Regions from separate parts of the Geobacillus stearothermophilus ATCC 12980 genome, predicted to be linked through region 1. Evidence: riboswitches for the same ligand, from Rfam matches in the RefSeq annotation. Region 1 holds a riboswitch; the other holds the start of a gene.
What was found. Region 1 has a riboswitch for thiamine pyrophosphate ahead of tenA (thiaminase II). Riboswitches for the same ligand answer to the same signal wherever they lie in the genome.
Positions count from the first base shown of each region.

Region 2: linked by a shared signal. The riboswitch ahead of thiC (phosphomethylpyrimidine synthase ThiC) and the one ahead of tenA (thiaminase II) in region 1 are both predicted to bind thiamine pyrophosphate.

Region 1 is NZ_CP128494.1:482,767-490,515, reverse strand. It holds gene QSJ10_RS02695 (ABC transporter ATP-binding protein) at 1-112, opposite strand, end outside; gene QSJ10_RS02690 (ECF transporter S component) at 125-715, opposite strand; gene tenA (thiaminase II) at 746-1,429, opposite strand; TPP riboswitch at 1,532-1,639, opposite strand; gene QSJ10_RS02680 (class I SAM-dependent rRNA methyltransferase) at 1,784-2,968, shown strand; gene QSJ10_RS02675 (MFS transporter) at 2,992-4,197, opposite strand; gene QSJ10_RS02670 (YfiT family bacillithiol transferase) at 4,408-4,953, opposite strand; gene QSJ10_RS02665 (glycoside hydrolase family 13 protein) at 4,996-6,663, opposite strand; partial or broken gene QSJ10_RS02660 (IS982 family transposase) at 6,789-7,650, opposite strand.
Region 2 is NZ_CP128494.1:347,929-355,677, reverse strand. It holds gene QSJ10_RS01860 (RNA-guided endonuclease InsQ/TnpB family protein) at 175-1,392, opposite strand; gene thiC (phosphomethylpyrimidine synthase ThiC) at 1,559-3,259, opposite strand; TPP riboswitch at 3,414-3,527, opposite strand; gene QSJ10_RS01850 (methyl-accepting chemotaxis protein) at 3,663-4,916, opposite strand; gene QSJ10_RS01845 (RDD family protein) at 5,157-5,570, opposite strand; gene QSJ10_RS01840 (phosphomannomutase/phosphoglucomutase) at 5,975-7,384, opposite strand; gene QSJ10_RS01835 (hypothetical protein) at 7,335-7,749, opposite strand, start outside.

The sequences.
Region 1 (7,749 bases):
GGAGAAGCACTTTCTCCCCGGCAGCAACGGACAGCGACAAATCGCGGAACAATAAGTCGCTATGCCCTGGAAACTTCAGGCGCAGCTGTTCGATGACAATGGCTTGCTTCATCGGTCATTCCCCTTACCGGTTCAGCGCATCATAGTCCTCTTTGGAAACCGGCCGCCACATTTGCGTCACCCCGGTTTTCTCAAGCGCCTTGGCCAACGAAACGGCGAACACGCCGGAGATAAGAACGGCGCCGACAAAACGCGCCAGCAAAAAGAGCGCCATGTTCCACGGGGCGAGCGCCTCGATATATCCTTTGTAAAAGTCCATGATCAGCGAACCGACCGTCGCGCCGACGGCGCTGAGCGACACGACAAACACGTCAAACCGCCGATAGCGGAACGCCGCAAAGACAAGCTCGGCAAACAGCCCTTGTACAACCCCATAAATCAACACCTCAAGCCCCCACTGCGACCCCATCACCAACTCGCCCGATGAAGCCGCGATCTCGGCAAGCAGCGCCACCCCCGGTTTGCGGATTAGCAAATACGCAAGCGACGACGCGATAAACCACATGCCATAAATCAGTTGATCGGCATGAAACCCGAATACTTTCACCACTTCATACAACGGCCCCCACACTTTGTAAATGACGCCGAACACAACGGCAATGACAATCGTCGTTAAAATATCGGCCAGTTTCAACCCTTTCGATGTTGTTCCCATGAAAACTCCTCCTTTCGTGTTGTCGCCGTTTCACCGGCTCTTCATGAGTTCGGCCGATGGCCACCGCTCCAGTCGGTACGCCATCTCCCAAAACTGATACTCATAGTCACTGCTGATCAAAAAATGCTGTTCCATCCGGCGCCGATCTTCCTCAGTCACGGCAGCGGCAATGGCGTCAAGCCGGTCGATCTGCTCCTCAACAAGCGAGCGAAACCAATCGGAGCTGTATGTACTGATCCACTTTTCATAAATCGGATCGTTCGGCCGGCACGTTTTCAGCCGCTCACCGATTTCGTAATACAGCCAATAGCACGGCAAAATCGCGGCAATGACATCGCCCAAATGCCCTTCATACGCCGCCCGGTACATATGCGATGTATACGCGTAAGCCGTCGGCGCCGGCATGAACGCAGCCCGTTCCTCTTCGGTGATGCCAAGCAGTCCGGCAAACGTTTCATGAAGCGACAATTCCGCTTCGCATGTGCTTTGGGCATGGTGCGCCAGCCGGGCCGTCGTCGCCAAATCCGGCGATTTCGCCGCCCCGATCGCCTGCACACGGGCAAAATGGCGCAAATAGTACGCATCTTGCATGACATAATAGCGGAATTTTGCGCGATCCAACGTTCCTTCGCCAAGCTCTTTGACAAACGGGTGACGGAAACTCGCCTGCCAGATCGGATCAGCCGCCTGGCGCACGCGCCTTGCAAACGACATTCGTATTCCCCCTTTTTCCAAAATAAAAGCGCCGCCTTCTTTACCGATTCGCGTAAAGAAGGCGGCGCGAGCATACAGATTTTCCAATGCGGCCAAAGCCGGCCTGCAGCTCCTCCACTTCCCTACGCTGGCATTACCCAGATCAGGTGCTAAGGGTCTCAAAGTCACACTTTGATCTCAGCCTGTTTACAGGCCCCCCTAGTGGATGTCTGATTGTGATGAAATTTTCTTTACATTTATCATATCACGGCCGCATCGGTTGTCAACCTTTTTTTTCGGCTGTCATTGCGCCGCGCTCCGCAATTCGCTATGATAAAAGCGCAACGATTGATTACCGGATGGGAGTTGGAACTGATGGCGAAAGTGATCTTGAAGCGGCAACGAAAAAAACGGCTCGAACAAGGCCATCCGTGGATTTTTCAGAGCGAAGTCGACCGTATCGAGGGTGACATCACACCGGGAGATTTTGTCGATGTCTATAACCATCAAGGGTACTGGTTGGCGAAAGGCTACATCAATCCAGCCTCGCAAATCATCGTCCGGGTGTTGACGCAAAACCCGGATGACGAGCTCGATGAGCGGTTTTTCATTGAGCGCATCCGCCGCGCTTGGGCGTATCGCGAACGGATGCTCCCGGGCGTCCGTTCATGCCGCGCCGTCTACGGCGAGGCCGATTTTCTGCCGGGGCTCATCGTCGATAAATATGAGGACGTGCTTGTGGTGCAAATTTTGGCGCTCGGGATGGAAGTGCACAAAGAGTGGATTTTGCGCGGCTTGCTTGACGTGTTCGCTCCAAGGGCCATTTATTTGCGCAACGATGTGTCCGTGCGGGAGCTTGAGGGTCTCAAACAGGAAAAAGGGTTTTGGTACGGGGAAGCGGAGACGGAGATGGAAATCGAGGAGAACGGCGTGAAATACATTGTCGACATTGAAAACGGGCAAAAAACCGGCTTTTTCTTCGACCAGCGGCAAAACCGCGCCGCCCTCCGCCCGCTCATCGGCCCGGAGACGACGGTGCTTGATTGTTTCACCCATACCGGCTCATTTATGCTGAACGCCTGCCTGTACGGAGCGAAGCACGCCACCGCCGTCGACATTTCCGAGCATGCAATTGAGACGGCAAAACGAAATGCGGCCTTAAACGGATTCACAAATGTAGAATTTGTCGTCGCCAACGCATTCGATTACTTACGCGAAGCAGTGCGATCCGGCAAACAGTGGGATGTCGTCATCATCGACCCGCCGGCGTTCGCCAAATCGGCCCACGCGGTGCCAAAAGCGCTGCGCGGCTATAAAGACATCAATTTGAACGGGTTGAAACTCGTCAAAGACGGCGGCTTTTTCGTCACGTCGAGCTGTTCGTACCATGTTCGCCCGCACATGTTCCAAGAGATGATCGCCGATGCGGCGTTTGACGCCAAAAAAGTGCTCCGCCAAGTGTACTGGAACGGCGCCGGCTATGACCACCCGAAACTGCTTGCCGCCAATGAAGGCGACTATTTAAAATTTGCCATCTACGAAGTGCACTCGCGGCGCTAAAGAAAAACGCTTAAGGACAAACCTTAAGCGTTTCTTTCTTGCCGCGGATGAAGAGGTTGTTCTTTGCGCAGCACGCTCAAGTAAACGAGCATGGAAACAAGCACCGAACCGGCGGCGGTTACATAAATGCTCGGATAGCCGAACCAGTGGCTGATTTGGCCAAACACCATCGCCCCGATGCCAACGCCTAAATCAAAAAAGGAGAAAAACGTTGCATTCGCCATTCCTTTCCGATGAACAGGGGCCCGCTCAACCGACCACGCCTGCAGCCCTGGCTGCACCATGCCAAAACCGAAGCCATACAATACTGCCGCCAAAAGCAGCGCCCATTCCCCCGGCAGCCAGGAGAGCAGCAGCATCGCAAGCAAAATGAGCCCCGCACCTGGGAGAAAGACAGCCCGATGCCCTTTCCGGTCATACAGCTGGCCGGCGAACGTGCGCGTCACCATCAGGGCGAGCGCATAAAGCAAAAAATACAGCTGCAAACCGCCGATCCCTTTTTGCGCCGTATATAGCGGCAAAAACGAAGCAATGCCGCCGAACGTCACCGTTAAAAAGAAGAGAAGCACGGATGGAACGAGCGCCGTTTTTTCGTAAAGGTCCCACTTGTTCGTCTCATAGCGCGGCCTTCCCTCCACTTTTTTATAGGTGATGGCCGCCGCAAACAATACGGAAGCAACGCCAAGCAGAGCGCAAATCAGAAACAAATGGCTAAACGGAATCATAGCGGCAAGCACAAGTCCAAGCGACGGACCGAAAGCGAGGGCGATGTTTCCTGACAATCCGTAATAACCCATTCCCTCCCCGCGGCGGCTGGCCGGAATGATGTCCGTCGCCACCGTTCCGGAAGCGGTTGTCGAAAACCCCCAGCCAATTCCTTGGACGACGCGCATCAAAAAGAGAAGAAGCATGCTGGTGATGACACTGTACGAACCGACCGAAACGACAAAAATGAGCAGCCCAAGCAAAAAGACAAACCGCCGTCCCCGCGTCTCAAGCGCATGGCCGGCAAACGGACGGACGAGAAGTGCGGAAAAAGTGAAAATCCCGACGACAAGGCCGATGAGCTGGTCGTTGCCGCCTAAGTGTTCGACAAACAGCGGCAGTGTCGGCAGCGTCATTTGAAATCCAAGAAAAATGAAAAAGTTGGCCAAGCAAATCAAAATAAAATTGCGCGTCCAAATTTTTTCTTTCTGTTCCGCAACAACTTGCCTTTGTTGCGCATTCATACCGATCCCCCTTGTACGATATATATTTCGTGTCCCTTAATATTTGTCAGTATAGCATAACTGTATGTTTTCTTTTAACAAAAATGTTTGTCCAGCACGTTTTTTGAAAAAAGCCGCGCAAAGGCGGCTTTTCTCCGGAGCGAGCCTATATATCGGCCGCCCCAAGCGGTGCGGCCGATCGAGTAAAAAAAGCCGCCAATCGGCGGCTTTTTACCATCCTTTCCGTTTCCGCAATGACACAATTTGCGCCGTATGATGCCTGCCATGCCATGCATACAGCGCGGTCAATACGTACAGCGGCATCGGCCGCAACGCTCCTTCCGGTTGGATGAGGCGATGAAAATCGGCTTCTGTCATCGACTCGAGCAGCGTCGTCCACCGTGCATGCAGTCCGTCAAGCAATAAAAGCGACGGTTCAATGGGCAGCGAGCAAGCATCGGCCGTTTTCGCCCATTCGCTTTCCGCAAACGGCTTCACCGTTGGGTCGTCTTCCGTCACTCCCCATTTCGTGCGCAAAAACGCGTTCATGCTTGCATCGGCCAAATGGTGGACGACTTGGGCCACCGTCCAGCCGCCGTCGCGGTACGGCGTGTTGAGCTGCTCATCGTTTAAGCCGAAAACAGCGGCCCTTAAGTCGTTCGGCAGCCCGCGGATGGCAGCAATCCACTCTTGCACCTTCCCATCCTCAAACTGCTGCGGCGCTTGAAACGTTCCGATCGGGTAGCGAATCGGATCGACCGTCCCCGTGTTGATCATCTCCCTTCCGTATTCATTCCACACAGAAAGGCAAATTCCTTCTTATTCTTTCCAGATGTATACGCGCGCCTCGTACGGTTTCAGCTTAAAACGCGTCGCATTTTTATGCGGACGGACCGGGTAGTTCGAGAGCGCCAAATCGCTTGACTGAAGGCGGAAGCCGTCATAGCGGTAAAGTGACGGGCGGTCCGACAAGTTGACGACTACAAGCGCGCGATCACGTCCGAGCGTTCTTGTGTACGCGTAAATGGATGGGTGGTTTTCCAAAAGCAGATCGTACGTTCCGTAAACAAACAGCTCATTCGCTTTCCGAAGCTGAATCATTTGTCGATAAAACGACCATACCGAGTTCGGGTCGCGCCGCTCGGCCTCGACATTGATCGTACGATAGTTTTCGTTCACCTTGATCCATGGCGTACCTGTCGTGAATCCAGCGTTTGGGGCATCAGACCATTGCATCGGGGTGCGCGAGTTGTCGCGCCCGGTTTGCCAAATGATCTTCATCACTTCCTCATGGGTCCGCCCCTTCGCCCGTTCGAGTTCATACAGGCGAAGAGCGGACACATCACGATAATCACGGATGTCATCGAACCGCACGTTCGTCATCCCGATCTCTTGCCCCTGATAAATGAACGGCGTCCCTTGCATGAAAAAGTAGAGCGCGCCGAGCGCCTTGGCGCTTTCCGCCCAATAGTCGCGGTCATTGCCCCACGTCGAAACGGAGCGGGGCAAATCGTGGTTTTCCAAAAACAACGCATTCCACCCGCGGTTTTCAAGCCCTTTTTGCCATTTCGTCAACGTCCGCTTTAGGCGGCGGACATCGATGGAACCATCCGCACTCCTTTCCCATAGCCCTAGATGCTCAAACTGAAAAATCATATTGAACACGCCGTTTTCTTCCCCGACCCATTGTTCGGCCTCATCAACCGTTACTCCGTTCGCCTCGCCGACCGTCATAATGTCATATCGCGCAAACGTTCGCTCTTTCAACTCTCTTAAATATTCCATAATGCCAGGCTGGTTCATATGCCCGGCAAACGACGGTACATACTTCAGCCCCTTCGGGTTTGGCAAATCGGGAAGACCCGGCTTTTTCTTAATGTGGGAGATCGCGTCGATACGAAAGCCGTCGATACCTTTATCCAGCCACCAGTTGACCATCTCATAAATCGCCTGGCGCACCTCACTGTTTTCCCAGTTCAAGTCGGGCTGTTTGACATCAAAAATATGCAGATAATATTGACCCGTCCGCTCATCATACTGCCACGCCGAGCCGCCGAAAATGCTTTCCCAGTTGTTCGGTTCGCGCCCGTCTTTGCCGTCACGCCAAATGTACCAGTCGCGCTTCGGATTGTCGCGCGATGACCGCGATTCGATAAACCACGGATGCTCATCACTCGTATGGTTGATGACCAAATCCAAAATGACTTTCAACCCGCGCCGATGGGCTTGGGCAAGCAATTCATCGAAGTCATCCATCGTTCCAAACTCATCCATAATGGCATAATAATCGCTGATGTCATATCCGTTATCGGCGTTCGGCGACCGGTAAATTGGACAAATCCAAACGATGTCGACTCCAAGCTCCACCAAATAATCCAGCTTTTCGATGATGCCGCGAAGATCGCCGATGCCGTCGCCGTTGGCATCCATAAAGCTGCGCGGATAAATTTGATAGGCGACGCCCTCTTTCCACCATGTTTTTTTCAAGGCTTCCTCCCCCTTTGTGCACACGTTTTCACTATCCACTGTACACTACATGACGGAAATATACAACTCTCTTTTTTCAAGACTAGCGAAAAAATGATTGATGAACCCGTGGTGCTAGTTGAGTCTTAACGCTCAACTAGCCCAAGAACAACAAGGGAGTAAGCCAGTAAAATACCATCCTGTGCCGTTTCAAATCCAGAAACCGAGTTCGCTCGAATCTCGGTGATCCGATACGAATCGACTAAAATCGAAAACACGGTTTCAACACTTTGCGTTTTCGTTTCATCCACTGTTTCCATGCGTCCGATTGGCGAATTCGCTGATTTTTTCGAACGGGCGTCCAAAAAGCGACTCGATGCTCTTCGTACAGCTTCTTTTGCAGCGTTTGGCTGATATACCCTTGTCACCTAGGTTATATGGATGTGGAATTTGCATCATGACGGTTTCAGCGGCCACCCGATCGTGACAAGACGCTTCAGTGACGACATATCCCATCGGAAGCCCTTGGTCGGTGACCTGCAGATGAAGTTTCAACCCATAGAAAGCGATCTTTTTCGAAGCACAATAGCCAATATCCGCAATTCCACGAAACCGTTTGGCGCGATACATTCGGGATGAATGACACAGCTCGATCGGCAAACTGTCCACGATCGCATACGCATGGTGTTGTCCACGCTTGGCCAGCTGGTGCCGCATCCACTTGATCGCAAAGCCAAGCGCTCGGCAGCGACGGTTGTATCGAGAACGTTCAGGGAACAAGTCCTTGGAAAACAAATTCCCGATCACAAACCGATGCCAAGCCCGTTCGGAAGTGAAGCCTAACAACTTTCCAAGGACATGGACGGCGATGATGACCTCGCCCTTCTGTTTCAACAAATGAAGATTTCGACGTTGAAGATGAATCTGGATACTCGATAGTTGAGCTGATACAAAACACAAAATCGATACATATTGTTTTTGAAGTTTGGCTCGATCTGTTCTTAAAATTTATGGTGGACTATGAAGAATATCTCTAGTATTCCATATATAGCTGCTCATTCTGGGAATTTTCTTTAATTTTGGGAAAAATAACAAGAGAAGTGAAAA
Region 2 (7,749 bases), 130 kb from region 1:
CACCCATTTGCACAACAAACAAGAGGGGCGATGAACGTTCGCCCCCCTCCGCTGCTTCGATCAGCACTGAGCGCTTTCCAGCTCATGCTTTTTCCGTTGATCGAACTTCCAGGTTATGAATAATGTTTAATTTATTCAAAAATATTAAAATCCTTCATTAAACATTATTCTTCGTTAAGCCACGTTTAGCTTAACTGGGTGTAACCCCACACCCTCTATCCCATCGGCAAACGCCTTTGGGAATACTTTCCTAATAATGTTGTACGCTCCGTTGACATCTGCGTTAATCAGTATTCCTTTCTCAGATTGGAATAATCCTCGTTTGATGCGCTTCCCCTTGTATTGTTTTTGCTTTTTGATTTCTTCCATGTCTAAAAAACTACATTTCGATGTGTAGCTTTCTTCTGTTACAATGACACGAACCCCTTGCTCTTCCGCTTTGTACTGTAATTGATGGATAAACATATCATAAGGAATTTGAACGAACGCTTGATTTAGTCGTTTCCCTAAATCAACCTCTTGTTTCCAATTATCATTTTTACCAATAACAATCGTATCAATGTTATGTTTAACACACCAATCTACAACATGTCTGCTTGCTTTATGCATGAAGTCTTTAATTTTATTGTTCCGTTTTAATGTTAATTTTTCTAGTCTTTTACTCCAATCCAATCCATTTTGTTTCTTTAAAATACTTTGAAAATACGCTTTTTGTTTGTTGTAGTATTGATTTATGGATTTGACTCCTTTGCCATTAATAACAATCGGTGTTTCACCGATGTTATTTACCATAGTTACAAAGTTGTTTAATCCTAAATCAATACCTACAACACGATTACTTTCACGAATCATATTTGGAATTTCTTTTTTATAAACAACTTCAATTACGTAAATACTACCCTTTGGTACAATTCGCACTTGTTGCAATCCTTCAATAACCTTTGTTTTTAGTTTTAAATCAGTTTTTGGAAATTTAATGTATCCATCTTTAATCTTACATTGTTGATTCGTGAAAATCACAACATTACGCCCATTTTTCTTTTTATATTTAGGCAATTTTGGTTTACCTAAATATTTTTCTTTGTTTTTGATCCAATCCTTTATAGCCTTGAAAAATGACTTCCAGTTCTTATCTAGCAATCTTAATATTTGTTGCGATGTTTGAGCAGGTAATTCTTTATAAACTTGTTCGTGTTTCAACATCTTATCTAATGAATTATAACGAATCCATTCATTGTTATTTATAAACTCTTGCCTAACAATGTAATTAGCATAATTGTAAAGATTTTTAGATTTGAAACATAAATCATTACAATAATGATATAAGTAATGATAGGAATTAATTTGATGTTGTTCGACTCTTGTTACTAAAATATTTATCACCTCCTTCATTTATATTTTAATATTTTTTATTATAAATTTTTAATGTTCTATATAAGTTGGAACTTTGTTTTACATCCAGTAGAGCGCCCGCTGCATTCTATCAAAATGACTTGTTATGAAGGAAAACAGAATCGAACAATCGGAAAATCTTTATTGCAACTTATATATATTAAATTTAATTTATTTTTTGACTATACAGCGACGAGCCTTGCCGAATAAATTGTTGCGCTTTTTCTTTCATCCCTTCCTCTTTGATTTGCCGCTGCAGCTCGTGCGAAATGTTCATCGAACAAAACTTCGGCCCGCACATCGAACAAAAATGAGCTGTTTTCGCCGCCTCGGCCGGCAATGTTTCATCATGGTACTCACGAGCCCGTTCCGGGTCAAGCGACAAGTTGAACTGGTCGTTCCAGCGAAACTCAAAGCGCGCTTTCGAGAGCGCATCGTCACGTTGCTGGGCGGCCGGATGCCCTTTCGCCAGATCAGCCGCATGGGCGGCGATTTTATAGGCCACGACCCCGGCGCGTACGTCCTCTTTATTCGGCAGCCCTAAATGCTCTTTCGGCGTTACGTAACAAAGCATCGCCGTTCCATAAGCGCCAATGATGGCGGCGCCAATCGCCGACGTGATGTGATCGTATCCCGGCGCGATGTCGGTGACAAGCGGCCCTAACGTATAAAACGGCGCTCCATGGCAAATGTCCTGTTCCCGCTCGACATTTTCGCGAATTTTATGCATCGGAATGTGCCCCGGCCCTTCGATCATCACCTGCACATCATGCTTCCAGGCGATTTTCGTCAGCTCGCCAAGCGTTTCCAGTTCGGCAAACTGCGCCTCATCGTTCGCATCGGCGATGGAGCCGGGGCGCAAGCCGTCGCCAAGGGAGATCGCGACATCGTATTGTTTCAAAATCTCGCAGATTTCTTCAAAATGCGTATACAAAAAGTTTTCTTCATGGTGGGCCAAACACCATTGGGCGATGATCGAGCCGCCGCGCGAGACGATGCCGGTCGTCCGGTTGGCGGTGAGCGGAATGTAATGAAGCCGCACACCGGCGTGGATCGTCATGTAGTCGACTCCTTGTTCAGCCTGCTCGATGAGCGTCTCGCGGTACACGTCCCATGTCAGCTTCTCCGGCACCCCTCCTACCTTTTCGAGCGCCTGATAAATCGGCACCGTTCCCACGGGGACCGGCGAATTGCGGATGATGTACTCGCGTGTTTCATGAATGTGTTTGCCGGTCGACAAATCCATGACCGTATCGGCGCCCCAACGCACCGCCCAAAGCAGCTTTTCCACTTCATCTTCAATCGAGGATGAAACGGCCGAGTTGCCGATATTGGCATTAATTTTCACATGGAAACGACGGCCGATGATCATCGGCTCATTCTCGGGGTGATTAATGTTCGCCGGAATGATCGCCCGTCCGGCCGCTACTTCCTGGCGAACGATTTCGGGGTCGATTCGTTCACGGATGGCGACGAACTCCATCTCTGGCGTAATGATCCCCCGTTTGGCATAATGCATTTGCGTTACGGTTTTTCCGGGCTTTGCCCTCAATGGACGGCGCACGAACGGCAGCGGGCGGACGCCGGCGGTCGCTGATGGCTTCACTTCTTCGACATCGCCGCGCTCAACAATCCAGTTGCGGCGAAGAGGCGGCAATCCTTTTTCGACGTCCGGCTCAAAATGAGGATCGGTGTATGGACCGGTTGTGTCATAGACGCGCACCGGCTCGTTTTCCACCGTTCCTTGCGGCGTTTTCGTCGGCGACAACACGATCTCTCTCATCGGCACGCGCACATCCTTGCGCGATCCTTCAATGTACACCTTGCGGCTGGCTGGAAATGACATGAACGAGCGGATGTTTTCCATGCGGCTTTCCTCCTTTGAAATGGTGGTTGAGACCTGCAGCCGCACCAGCAAAAGAGAGGCAAAAACGGGGGATATTTACGCAAAAACGGGTTCCGCAAAACGAACGGAACCCGATCAAGGCAAAAAGGCCAAATGAACAGCCTGTGCGTCCATCTGTTCCCGCTGCCTGCTTCCCTACGCTGGCATGACCCAGATCAGGTTCAAAGGGTCAAAGAACTTCATCGCGTTCTTTTCTCAGCCCGGCTCCCGGACTCCCCTAGCAGATGAGCGTATAACCATGATGACTGACTTTTTTTATTTTATCAGGCAATTGGCAAAGATGCAAACCATTTTATTCCAAACATTGACTCCCACACGTCGTTTGAAAGCCCCTCTTTCTCGAAGAAAGCGTCCTTTTCCTCACTCACACAGAAAATTTCTTCAGCATTGCCCGCATCTCGTCCGCCATCTGACCGAGCGATGTCGACGAAGAGGCGATTTCCTCGACGGAAGCCATTTGTTCCTGCGTCGCTGCCGATACGTTGGCCGCACCGGACGCTGACTGTTCGACAATATTGGTCATCTGTTGGAGTGCGTCGTTCACTTGGCGGGCATGCTCCTTCATTTGCTCGATGGCGGACGATACTTGTCCAATTTGTTTGCTCACTTGGCCGACCTCCTCGCGAATATGGGCAAATGATTGGCCGCATGCCGCCGCCACGTTCAATCCTTTCGCCACTTCGGAGATCACCTGTTCGGCAGACGAAACCGCCCGCTTCGTTTCTTCTTGAATGTAGCCGATCAGCTCGGAAATTTGTTGCGCGGAGCGCGCGGATTGTTCTGCGAGCTTGCGCACTTCATCCGCGACAACCGCAAACCCTTTCCCTTGCTCGCCGGCGCGCGCCGCTTCGATCGCGGCATTGAGCGCCAACAAATTCGTCTGCGACGCAATGCCGGTGATCGCTTCCGTAATTTGTCCAATCTCATTCGAGCGCTCCCCGAGCCTTTGAACGACCTGGCCAAGCGCTTGAACGTGGTCGTAAATGAACTGCATTTGCTCGGACATTTGTCCGATTGACTGCTTGCCGTCCTCTGCTTTCGCCGATGTTTTCTCAGCCCGGTGCGCCACTTCTTTCGTATGGAAAGCGACGTCGCTCAATGTTTGGGAAATATCATGCACGGACGCGGCGGTGGTGCGGACAGCATCAGCCTGCTCCTCCGCACTTGCCGCAAGCGTTTCCATCGTTGTCGCAATTTGCTCTGTCGCTTTCGTCGTCTGCTCAGCGACAGCGGCCAACTGGCCGGACACTTGCGCCACCTCTTCGGCATGATGCTGCACGCGGCCCATCACTTCCTGCCATGCATCGGCCATACGGTTGAACGCAGCCGCGATCGGCCGCAGCTGCTGCACGCGATCAAGCGGCATGCGCGTCTTCAAGTCCCCCTCTGTCATTTTGCTTACATGTTCATTGATGACAGCGATCGGCGCGACAAACCGCCGGTAGTTGAGCGTCGATGAAACCAAGCCGACCACCGCCCCGAATAGCATGATGGCAGCAAGCGTCCACCAAAACGCCGCCCCGCGAATGCCATTGGCCAGGCATATCACAAGGCCGATCGCCGCTGTGCCAGGGATGACGATGAACATGGTGCGGATGATATAACTTGCTAATGACAAAACGCTCTCCTCCTTTTGCCATGATGCAAACACCTTTCTTATTTCTTTACCACATAAATAGATTCGTGAATGAACGTCCATTTTCCTTCCTAGTCCTAATCATGAATAGGGGTGGTTGCAAAGTTTTCTGATCTAACAAGGACCCGCTCAAAAACATCATGCTTTTGATCGCCTATAATCGGTGACGAAAATAAGAAAAGGCGCCCCGTTCGATTGGGGCACCACCTGTTGTTTTCCGCTTTACACCGCCGGTTTTTCCGTTGTCACATACGTCCCGGCAATAAAATCGTGAATCGACCGTTTGTCTTCTCTCGCCGCGACCATAATCGCACTAATGATGAGACCAATGCCGAACGTGATAAAGTATACGAGTCCGCCAACGAACGAGCGCAAAAACATTGTGCCGATGCCGACTTTGCCGCCGTTCACTTTCGCAATCCGGATGCCAAGCATCCGCTTGCCGACCGTATATCCGTACCAAACAGCAGGAACGATTAACGCGTAAAGGATGTTCGCCAATGACGTAAACCAGTTCGTTTCCCAACTGCCCGTGATGAAATAGCCGATGATCGAAATCGGAATGCCAACGACAATCGCATCCAATATATTAGCCAACAACCGCTTCCAAAACCCCACCGGGTTCGTCACCGCCATATGGTTTTCCCTCCTCCTGCCTTTTCTATCATTGTATTCGCTCCTGACAGCGAATTGCCTTTATTTTAGCCAAATTTCAAAAAGAAATCTACATCCGTCCAAGGCGGCCCTCCCTTGAATTTTCCCCGCCTGTTTGGGGTGTGAGCGTTGGAGGGCTCAAGAAGGACGGCGATTTGAGGGGAAACACCGCTCTTCAATAAGTTTCTTAAAAGACCTTACAACGCCACCGCTTCGTTGGGTTTTATCCTTAATCTATTATGGACAAACCATTTGCAAGAAATCAAGCATGAGCCCCCTCACAACAAAAATAAACCGGCGTGGGATCCCTACGGACGACCCACGCCGGAACGAATCTTTTGAAACGGACAAAGGGCGACAAGCGCAGACCATTCGGAGAAAAGGCGTCACCAGTCAATGCGCAATTCAAGGGTGGCGAGGCAATCAGCCAGCTGCCGCTTAATCTCCGCCAATGCAGCCTCCGTCTTGGCTTCTGCACGTAACACAAGAATCGGCTGCGTGTTCGACGGCCGCACCAATCCCCAGCCTTCCGGGAACTGGATGCGGGCGCCATCGACGTCAACAACCGGATAGCGGCCAGCGAACCGGTTTTTCACCGCGGCAATGGCAGCTGGTTTTTTCTCTTCCGGGCAAGCAACGCGCGTCTCCGGCGTCGCCGCGTACCGCGGCACATCGGCAAACCACTCGGACAGCGGGCGCTCATCGTGCGACAGTAATCGAAGCAGGCGCCCAGCGGCGTACAGCGCATCGTCATAGCCGTAAAACTCATCATTGAAGAACAAATGACCAGACATTTCACCGGCAAACGGGATCTCCGGACGACGGCGCAACGTCGCTTTGACGTGCGAATGGCCGGTGCGATGGAAGAACGGTTTCCCGCCGAGCCGCTCAATTTCCTCAACGAGCGCTTGCGAACATTTCACTTCGACGGGCGCGTCGGCTCCCGGATGGCGCTTCAAAATTTCGCGCCAGAACAGCACCATCAGTTGGTCGCCCCAGCGGATCGCACCTGTTTCATCCACGACTCCGATCCGGTCGCCGTCGCCGTCAAACGCGATGCCAAGATCCGCCTGCTCCTTGCGCACCATCTCAATCAAGTCCGTTAAGTTCTCCGGCACGACCGGGTCCGGATGATGATTCGGAAACGTCGGATCGGATTCACAGTAAAGCGGGATGACATCACATCCCCACTCTTTGAGCACTTGTGGCGCAATGATCGATGGGGTGCCGTTGCCGCAGTCGACGACGACCTTCAGCTTGCGCGGACCGAGCTTAATTTTCTCCTTCAACATCTTGATATAGGCCGGAGCAAGGTCAAGCGTTTCCTCGCGCCCCCGCGCTGTTTCAGGACGCGGCTGTTCCTGGCTGAGCCGCTCCATCGCCCGCCGCAGCGCTTGGATGCGCTCGCCATAAATTGTCGTTTTCCCCATGGCGATTTTAAATCCGTTCTCATCCCCTGGGTTATGGCTGGCGGTGATGATCATGCCGCATGGAATGTTCGTGTAGTATAAGCTGTAGTAAAACATCGGCGTCGTCGAAAGCCCAATATCGACGACATCGCAGCCGCCATCGAGCAGCCCATCTTTGAGCGCCCGATGCAAGCCAGGCGATGACAGACGATTGTCATGACCGACAACCGCCCTCTTCTCGCCTTCCTTTTGCATCATGTCGGCAAAGGCCCGTCCGAGCCAATACGCGAACGACTCATCGAGCTCCTCTCCGGCTCGTCCGCGGATGTCGTATTCTTTAAACACGTGTGCCGGCCATGCGAACGGTTTTGTTGTTGACGTATTCATCGACAACCACCTCCACCGAAATCGATTGAGCGATTGCTGCTGTTAACAAGTACGACAATGTTGACTCCGCCCCTCGATTCGGGTTCGGACCGTTCGGGCTAAGCCCGTCGCAGCAACTGCCGTCGCTTGGGTCCGCAAGCGGCGCGTTGCCGTCGTTTTGTCCGTAAAACCAAGCGAGGCAGCGGCGGACGACGCCGCGATAACGCTCGTCGTCCGTTGCCCAATACGCTTCGCGCGCCGCCAAAGCGAGCTTCATCACATCAAGCGGCTGTTGATCCCAATCGGCGCGGTAGCGGCGGCTGCACCAGCCGCGGTTGCCGACCGGACGGATGACACCTCCCGGTCCGCTCATTTTTTCAATAAGG